One region of the Aneurinibacillus thermoaerophilus genome, then DNA from elsewhere that is predicted to be linked to it. Evidence: riboswitches for the same ligand, from Rfam matches in the RefSeq annotation. Region 1 holds a riboswitch; the other holds the start of a gene.
What was found. Region 1 has a riboswitch for S-adenosylmethionine ahead of metH (methionine synthase). Riboswitches for the same ligand answer to the same signal wherever they lie in the genome.
Positions count from the first base shown of each region.

Region 2: linked by a shared signal. The riboswitch ahead of K3F53_RS03725 (MetQ/NlpA family ABC transporter substrate-binding protein) and the one ahead of metH (methionine synthase) in region 1 are both predicted to bind S-adenosylmethionine.

Region 1 covers NZ_CP080764.1:3,150,796-3,155,839, forward strand. The annotation lists gene metH (methionine synthase) at 1-2,349, opposite strand, end outside; SAM riboswitch class I at 2,449-2,554, opposite strand; gene K3F53_RS16265 (cyclic di-GMP phosphodiesterase) at 2,652-3,734, opposite strand; gene K3F53_RS16270 (SPFH domain-containing protein) at 4,092-5,033, opposite strand.
Region 2 covers NZ_CP080764.1:687,846-692,889, forward strand. The annotation lists gene K3F53_RS03710 (RDD family protein) at 4-402, shown strand; gene trmL (tRNA (uridine(34)/cytosine(34)/5-carboxymethylaminomethyluridine(34)-2'-O)-methyltransferase TrmL) at 539-1,003, shown strand; gene K3F53_RS03720 (HAD family hydrolase) at 1,168-1,893, shown strand; SAM riboswitch class I at 1,981-2,094, shown strand; gene K3F53_RS03725 (MetQ/NlpA family ABC transporter substrate-binding protein) at 2,243-3,046, shown strand; gene K3F53_RS03730 (antibiotic biosynthesis monooxygenase family protein) at 3,385-3,690, shown strand; gene K3F53_RS03735 (PrkA family serine protein kinase) at 4,019-5,044, shown strand, end outside.

The DNA of each region.
Region 1 (5,044 bases):
CTGTTGCGCTGACTTCACCAGCAGTCCGGACAGTCCGATAATATCAGGCATCTCCTGACGGCAGGCTTCAATCAGCCGTTCCGGCGGCACTTTAATTCCCAGATTGACGATTTTATAGCCATTGTTGCCGAGAATAATTTCGACCAGGTTTTTTCCAATGTCATGCACATCACCTTTTACTGTTGCGAGCAACACCGTTCCCTTGGTGGACGTCTCTGTTTTTTCCATAAACGGCTCCAAATACGCCACCGCCGCCTTCATTACTTCCGCGCTCTGCAACACTTCGGCGACAATAAGCTGGTTATCATTGAACAAGCGCCCTACTTCATCCATGCCGTTCATCAGCGGCCCATTAATAATATCCAGTGGGGCATACTTTTTCAGCGCCTCTTCCAAATCCGGAATCAATCCTTCTTTCGTTCCTTCCACTACATAACGTGCCAGTCGTTCTTCCAGCGTCAGGTTAGACTTTTCCTCGTTCTTTTCCACTTTTTTCGCGCGGTAAAAATCCGTAAACTTCGCCAGCGACTCATCTGTTGTCTCGAACAGTAACGCTTCCGCCAGCTCACGCTCTTCTTCCGGAATGGAAGCGAAGCGCTGCAATTTCTCCGTGTTGACGATAGCATAATCAAGTCCCGCTTTCGTGCAGTGATATAAATACACGGCGTTCAGTACTTCCCGACCCGCGGGCGGCAAGCCGAATGACACATTGCTTACGCCCAGAATGGTCTGGCATTCCGGATATTTTTCTTTAATCAGGCGAATACCTTCAATCGTCTCGCGCGCAGAACCGATGTATGCTTCATCGCCCGTGCCAACTGGAAACACGAGCGGATCGAAAATTAAATCCCGCGGGTTCAGGCCATATTTATTTACCAGTAGATGATACGAACGCTCGGCTACTTCCAGCTTGCGGTCACGCGACACTGCCATTCCTTTCTCATCGATCGTGCCAACGACCACCGCTCCGCCAAACTTCTTCAATAAAGGCGCTACTTCAGCGAAACGTTCTTCACCGTCTTCCAGATTGATAGAGTTAATAATTGCTTTTCCCTGGGAATACTTCAGCGCCAAAGCGACAACTTTAGGGTCTGTGGAATCGATCATGAGCGGAACCTTAACTTTACGTACAACAAATTTCAAAAAAGCCTCCATATCGGCCGCTTCATCGCGATCCGGATCGGCCAGACAGATATCAATAACATGCGCGCCCCGCTTTACCTGTGCACGAGCAATTTCTGAAGCTTCTTCATACTTCCCTTCTTTGATCAAATCGCGAAATTTCTTCGAGCCGATTACATTCGTCCGTTCTCCCACAAAAAGCGGGCGATTGTCCTGTTCCAGATATACAGGTTCAATGCCGGAAACCGCGTGCGTGCTTAGTCCCTGCGGTCTGCGCGGTTGATAATCTTTGAGCGCTTCCGCGATGGCACGAATATGATCAGGCGTCGTGCCACAACAGCCACCCGCCACGTTAATCCAACCTTGCTCGGCGAATCCGGCCAATTTGGTCGCCAACGCCTGCGGGGACTCGTGGTAATGCCCGTTCTCGTCCGGAAGGCCAGCATTTGGATAACAGCTGACCGCGCAATTCGCCATGGCGGATAACGTTCGAATATGATCACGCATAAATTCCGGGCCTGTCGCGCAATTCAATCCAATAGACACGGGTTGCAAATGCTCTAAAGAAATATAAAAAGCCTCAATATTCTGACCAGCAAGCGTAGTACCCATCGGCTCAATTGTGCCTGAAATCATAATAGGGAGCTTACGTCCCGCCGCTTCGAACGCCCGCTGTACGCCAATACCGCCCGCTTTTACATTCAACGTATCTTGAACCGTCTCCAGCAGTAGCACATCCACCCCGCCTTCAATCAAAGCCAGCGCCTGCTCATAGTATGCTTCCACCAATTCTTCAAAGGTTACACCGCCGGTAACGGATAAGGTTTTAGTGGTCGGCCCGATCGAGCCGGCGGCATAACGAGGCCATTCCAGCGTAGAGTATTTATCTGCCGCCTCCCGTGCCAGCCGAGCTGCTGCCAGGTTAATTTCCCGGGCACAGTGCTGTAAATCGTACTCCGCAAGCACAATGGATGTGGCGCCAAATGTGTTGGTCTCAATGATGTCCGCTCCTGCTTCCAAATAAGTTTCGTGAATGTTACGAATCACGTCCGGGCGCGTTAGGTTCAGTATTTCATTGCATCCTTCATACTGCTCACCGCCAAAGTCTTCCGGCCCGAGCCCCGCCTGTTGCAGCATCGTGCCCATCGCTCCATCAATAATCAAAATTTTTTTCTGAAGTTGATTTTCAAGTGCCGGTTTCGTTTTTACTGCTGTCACTCCGCTCATCATCATCGTCCCCTTTTCTGACACAAATTCGCTCACGTACAAAATAAAAAAGACCTCCTGAAAGAAGGGAGGTCTCTGCATCTTCATCAAAACGCGAAATCCTTATCTTTCAGGAAACGAATCCTGCTGGAATTGGCACCGTGTATATAATATACCGGTTGCCGGGCGTCATTGGGCCAGTCCCTCAGCCTACTCTGGATAAGAATCGTTTTTATTTTCACTTTTCTAACTAACTTTTAACTAATTATTAATCAATATCTGAAAAGAGTCAATAGAAATTTTTATACATCTCGTGATTTCTTTCATAACGTACGTGTAATCACAATATTAGTATGGGTTTTTAGATCAATTTCATACGGAGCCTTTACTACCGTACCATCACGTTCTTGCACAATCCGAACGATTGGTCTATGCACAGCATTCGGATGAACATGAGATACGACCCCAATTTGTCCTGTATTCAATACGACGGTAGACGCTATAGGATAGGCGGCAATATGTTTTACGAACAATTTCACCAATTCTAGGTCAAACAGGGTATTTCCGGAAGCAAACAAGTATTCCAGCGCTTCATTAGGTGTATAATGCTGACGATGTGAGCGATGGGAAGTAAGCGCATCATACACATCGGCTATACCGACAATTTGCGCGTATTCATGAATTTGATCTTTCTCCAGTTTGCGCGGATAACCGGACCCGTTATACCGTTCATGATGTTGCAGCGCACAATGAGCGGAAAGAAGGGACATATCGTACTGGTAACGCAAAATATTAAATCCGTCTTCTGTATGGTTTTCAATATACGCCCGCTCTTCCTCAGTTAGCATCGTCTTCTTATTCCACAGATCCTTCGGTAACATAATCATACCTATGTCGAACAGCAACGCTCCCACGCCAAGATCCATGAGCTGCTCCCGATTGTACCCTTTGGCCAACCCAATAATTCCAGCCAGTACCGCCACATTGACCGAATGATGAAACAGGTAACCACCCAGCGAATGAAGATTTACAAGATTTACCATAATATCCTTTCTTCCGCTTAAATCTCCTAGTATGTTGCCAAAAACATTCCGGAATACCTTGCCCATATCTGGCATCGCTATCCGTCCTGTTACCTTTGGTTGATCCATAAGCCCTGTCATCATTTTGTATACAGTCTCCACCGCTTTTTTGCGCGTCGTATCACTGAGCACATCCTCCGGTACAATATCGTCCGTATGCTCATCTTCAATATATACCGTATCTATGCCTAGCGCTTTTAACCGGTCAATGTAACGTTGGCTTAATTCAAGTCCGGCGGCCAACAACACCTGTCCTGCTTCCGATAAAATTGTCTTTGCAATTTTATCCCCCGGTTTTACAGAACGAATATGCACTTTTTTCACGAACAAACCCTACTTTCTTAATTTTCATAGGTATTTATGCTTATTTTTGTTCTGATTAAATTTTATCACAGGAAAATGGTTTTAAGATAATAGATTTATGAAAACGCATAAATTTTTTTGAGCTTGATGATATTCGTTCTATACGCTCTTCCTGGAAGAAAGCAACGACGAGCAAGCCGCAAATTCTTCCTACAAACAGCAAAAAAAAGAAGGAAAAAGCATTCGTTTTTTCCTGCTTTTTCCTTCACCCGATTGTTTATCATCTTTTTCTACTTTCTCTTAATATCTCACTACATTGACTGACGCTTATGTCTATTGCTTTCATGTCAGAGTTATAACTCATAGCTATGTGGGTTTCTATTTATCCACCCTCATATTACTCTGTGATGATTGCAGTAAATCTTTAACCGCTCCTACACTTCCCATAAGGCCGGTAGCCTCATATGGAATAAACACTTTATTGTCGCTTTCAGCCAATTTTTCTAAGGCTTCAATATAGCGTAGCGCAATCACGCTATCGTCGGCCTTCACTTCTTTCAAAGCAGAGAACACTTCATAAATTTGCTTTTTCTGGGCTGCAGCAACCAATTCAATCGCTTTCGCTTCCCCTTCTGCACGGCGAATGCGGGATTCCATTTCCCCTTCTGCTTCAAGGATTTGTTTTTGCTTATTTCCTTCCGCGTTCTTGATGGCGGATTCGCGATCCCCTTCCGCTTTCAGGATTTTTGCCCGTTTCTCACGTTCTGCTGTCATTTCTTGCTTCATCGCTTCTTCAATATCGTGAGGAGGAATAATTTCTTTCATTTCTACGCGCTCGACTTTTACTCCCCAGTTATTCGTTGCTTCATCCATTTTGATTTGCAGCGCTGCATTAATTTTATCCCGGGAGTTTAGCGTCTCATCAAGGTTCATATTTCCGATCTCATTACGCAGCGCAGTCACTGCAAGGTTAGCAATTCCTTCTTTTAATCCGTTAATTTCATATGTTGCTGCTTTCGCATCAGTAATTCGGTAATAAATGAGTGTATCAATCTTCATTGTTACATTATCTTTTGTAATTACCGGTTGCGGCATGGAGTTAATGATTTGTGTTCTCATATCCCAACGGGCTACTACACGATCTAAAATCGGCACGATAAAATACAGGCCGGATCCCAATTCCCGCTGAAATTTACCAAGACGCTCAACAATACGCACTTCTGACTGACGAACAAGTTGAACGGATGAAAAAGCAAGGGAAACGACAACACCAATAATAATGATAGCAAACAATACCGGAAACAAATTCTCTACTATCATTTTTCTCCCTC
Region 2 (5,044 bases), 1.2 Mb from region 1:
CTTATGGAACATGAAAGCATGCGGTACGCCGGATTTTGGATTCGTTTTTTGGCAGCCTTGATTGACGCTATTGTGCTGATGGCAGTTATGTATATTTTAGGGTTAACTTCGTCCGAGACATTTTCCGTAGAGTGGAATATAGAGAATCTTATCGGGCTTGCCTACTACATTATCCTTACTGGTTTGTATGGGCAGACGCTTGGCAAAATGATTATTGGGGTCAAAGTAGTGCGGACGGATGGCAGCGCGGCAGGTTGGGGCGCGGTTGTCTTAAGAGAGACAATCGGCAAAATCCTATCCGCCATTGTATTTTTCCTCGGGTTTATATGGGCCGGATTCGACAAGCAAAAACAGGCTTGGCATGACAAGATAGCCAGCACATATGTAGTGAAGACGAAATAAAGGAATGCGAAGAGAAGGGCCGCAATTTTGCGCAGCGGCTCTTTTTTACATATTATGATGAAAAGCAACAGACGAAAGTACGTTCATTTCTGTTTTACAAAGAATGTGCTATGATAAAGATGAGGTGAACAGGTGAATGGCGTTTAACATCGTGTTGCATGAGCCGCTTATACCGGCCAATACGGGCAATATCGCCCGCACGTGTGCGGCGACCGGGACAAAGCTTCATTTAATCGAGCCGCTCGGTTTTTCCACGGACGATAGATATTTAAAGCGGGCAGGGCTTGATTATTGGCATGCGGTCGATATTACATACTATAAATCGTTCGCCGATTTCGCAGCGCAGCACAGGGAAGGACGGCTCTTTTTTGTCGAGACGAGTGGAGCGAGATACCATTCCGAGGTAGAATACAGGGATGGTGATTTTTTTGTTTTCGGTAAGGAAACAACCGGTATTCCGCAAGAGATTCTTTCGCAATATCCCGGACAAACGATACGCATCCCGATGGGCGATGCGACTCGTTCACTTAATCTGTCTAATACAGCGGCGATTGTATTGTATGAAGGTCTTAGACAAATAGGTTACCCTGGCATGAAGTAAAACGGGATACAGAAGTTTGGAGGTATATATTATCGAAGGAATAAATTCCGCATGTTCATTATTATCGACCGTGCGAAACAGACAGGCTGCAATTATCGGGATTTGTACAAGAATAGAAAGAGCATATCGCTCAGCAGTGGAAACAGTAAAAGGAGGATCCGGGAATGGCGGAAAGAGCGATGCTATTTGATCTGGACGGAACGTTGTTGGCATTGGACACAGAAGCTTTTGTTCACAGGTATATGAAGAGGCTGGGGGAATATACCGCTCATATTGTCGATCCGGAATTGTTGGTCAAGTCTGTGTGGCAGGCGACCAAGTACATGATGACAGATGACAGGGCAGAACGGACGAACGAAGAGATTTTCCGTGACCATTTCCTTTCGTTGTGCGGCTTAGAACAGGAAGCCATCTGGCCTGTGTTTGATAAGTTTTATGCGGAAGAGTTTCCGCGGTTGAAGGAAGATATTGAACCGCACCCGTACGCGCTTCAAGTCGTAGAGGAAGCGAAAAAGCAGGGCTACAAGCTTGTTGTGGCTACCAATCCGATATTTCCCGACGTTGCTATTCGCGAGCGGATGAAGTGGGCTGGTCTCAAGGAAAATGATTTTATTCATGTAACCGTTTTTGAGTCATCCCATTATTGTAAGCCGAACCCAAAATATTTCCTGGAAATTTGTGAACGGATTGGCATAAAGCCGAAGTATGCTATCATGGTCGGCAATGATATGCAACAGGATATGGTAGCGGCGGAAGTTGGTTTGAAGACATTTCTTGTCGAAGATTACAAGATTGATCGCGGTGTGCCACAATACCGGGTGGATGCTTCCGGTACGCTGCAAGAGCTGTACGATCAACTTATTTCACGCAACGGAATTTTTTCCGAATAATTAACAAAAACATTTTATTAGAAAAATAATTGACAAGAGTGCATAAGACACGTAATATAGTTCTCAGCATAATAATTAAATATTTCTCGCTTATCGAGAGAGGCGGAGGGACTGGCCCAATGAAGCCCGGCAGCGGATTTTCCTTGAGCGGAAAATGCTGTGCCAATTCCAGCAGGATTTTTCTATCCTGGCAGATAAGAGTTCGAGGTTAAGATATAACCCCTCTTCGCTCTGCCGGAGAGGGGTTTTTGTATCACGCATATCGGGCCCATGTGCGCGATACGAACCGACACCTTTGCCAGACATAGAAAATTAGAAATGAATTGAGAGTAAAGAGGGGTAAAAGACGATGAAAAAATGGATTGTATCTGTCGTTTTGTTGCTCACCGTCGGTTTGCTCGCGGCATGCGGCGGGGAAGGTAATGGGAAGAAAATTGTGGTCGGTGCAAGCTCTGTTCCGCATGCGGAAATTCTTAAGTTTGTACAGGATAAATTAAAAGAGCAAGGCGTGGAGATGGAAGTAAAAGAATTTACAGACTATGTGCTGCCGAACACGGCGCTTGAAGAAAAACAGCTTGATGCGAACTATTTCCAAACCATTCCTTATCTTGAAGATTTCAATAAAAAACATGGCACTCATATCAAAGCATTGGATGGCATTCACTTGGAACCGATGGGACTGTACCCAGGCAAAGAAAAGGCGCCTGAACCGAAACAAGGTGCAGTTGTAGCGATTCCAGACGATGTATCCAACGGTGCACGCGCATTGAAATTGCTGGAATCGAAAGGCTGGATTAAACTGACGCCCGGCAAAGAGCTAAACAGCTTGACGAAACAGGATATTATCCAGAATCCGAAAAAGATCAAAATTACGGAAATGCAAGCTTCCATGCTGCCGCGGGCGATCAATGAAGTGGATTACGCAGTCATTAATGGAAACTACGCGATGGAAGGCGGTCTGACGTTCGACCAGGCGCTTGCGGTAGAAAACAAAGATTCCGAGGCCGCCAAAACGTTTGCTAACATTATCGCTGTTAGAGAAGGCGATGAAAACCGCGAGGAGATTAAGAAGCTGATTCAAGTACTGAAATCAGACGATGTGAAGAAGTTTATCGAAGAAAAATATAAAGGTGCAGTTATTCCGGTATTCTAAGAAGCGAGACAACCGGCTTGCCCTTTTTGCCTAACGCAAGAACTCCGCTCTTTATAAAAGATGCGGAGTTCTTATATTTCATAGTCCCCAAGTTTTGTCTTCGTTATAACCAGCTGTGAAGATCGCACCAAGTAACATGACTGAGACAAGCAAGATGATAACCATTTCTTTGTCTCCTTTCCCAAGCCTATTTCATCTTTATTATAATGGATTGTGTCATACTTTGGAATATCGCAGAAAAGACAATCTTGTTAAAGATAATGCGCTTACATTGGAAATTAACGGAGTGATTTGCTATATTGAAAAGGAGCGATACTTTACGGAGGTGAGCTTTACAAATGTATGTTGTGATGAATGTGTTGCAAGTCCCCGCTGAAGGCAAGGAGCGGATGGCAGAGATGTTTGCTAAAAGCGTGGAGCGGATGAAACAGGTACCCGGTTGTCTGGAATTCCAGTTTTTAAGCGCAAAAGGTGCGGACAAGCAGATCGTGTATACGAAATGGGATAGTGAAGAATCGTTCCGAGCGTGGACCGAAAGCGAAGGATTTCGTCAGGCTCATGCGCACGCTTCCAACAATAATCCGGCTACCGGATCGCAACTGGAAATTTACGAAGTGTTGCATGGTGCTACATACGACAAATAAATTGAATCGGGATATAAGTTGAAACACCAGACCTATAGCGGGGCTGGTGTTTTTTAATACCCTGCCTGCAATTTTTGCTTAAGCAGTGATTCTACATTCGGGTCGTTCCGTCATATATATATAAATACTAATAAGAACTACTGGCTTAACTTTATACAAATGGTCATATGTTATAGCTGGAATAGCAAGGGTTTTTGCAAGTATGTAAGCCGGATAAAAATCTTTATGGTGAAAAACCTGCTAGCATGTCATCTGCATTTTCAGAATAAGATAGTAAAAAGCGCCCTAAGAATGACCATTCCGTAGAAGAAAAGGAGAGGAGTGCCCGATGGATATCCTGAAGCGGATTGCAGAACACCGTGCACGTGAAGAAAAGATAAAATGGGAAGGAACATTCGCTGAGTACTTAGAGATCGTAAGAAAGAATCCGCACGTGGCCCAGACCGCACACGCCCGGGTGTATAACATGATTAAGCACGCCGGGATTGAATATAATGAAGACGGCACGAAACGATATAAATTTTTTAGCGATGAAATTTTTGGCCTAGACCGTGCGATTGAGAAGTTGGTGGAGGAGTATTTCCATTCAGCCGCTATGCGTCTTGATGTTCGTAAGAGGATTTTGTTGTTGATGGGACCGGTCAGCGGAGGAAAATCAACCATTGTTACGATGCTTAAGCGCGGCCTTGAACAGTATACACGCACCGATGAAGGAGCGGTATACGCGATTAAAGATTGCCCGATGCAGGAAGATCCGCTACATTTGATACCGCATGAATTGCGCCCGGAATTCGAAAGGGAGCTTGGCATTAAGATTGAAGGTAATCTGTCTCCATATAACCAGATGCGTCTTGAAACAGAATATGGCGGTCACATCGAAGATATGCCAGTCGAACGCATCGTTTTCTCGGAAGCAAAACGGTGCGGCATTGGAACATTTAGTCCGTCTGATCCGAAATCGCAGGATATTGCCGATCTTACGGGAAGCATCGACTTTTCAACGATTATAAAGTATGGCTCCGAATCTGACCCGCGCGCGTATCGTTTTGACGGGGAATTGAACAAAGCGAATCGTGGTCTGATGGAATTTCAGGAGATGCTGAAGTGCGATGAGAAATTCCTCTGGAATTTGCTTTCGCTTACCCAAGAAGGAAACTTTAAAGCTGGCCGTTTCGCCCTTATTTCCGCTGACGAGCTTATCGTTGCCCATACAAACGAATCAGAGTACAAAGCATTTATCAGTAATAAGAAAAATGAAGCCCTCCAATCCCGGATGATCGTGATGCGCATTCCGTATAACTTGCGCGTATCGGATGAGGAGAAAATTTATGGGAAGCTAATTAGACAAAGCGAC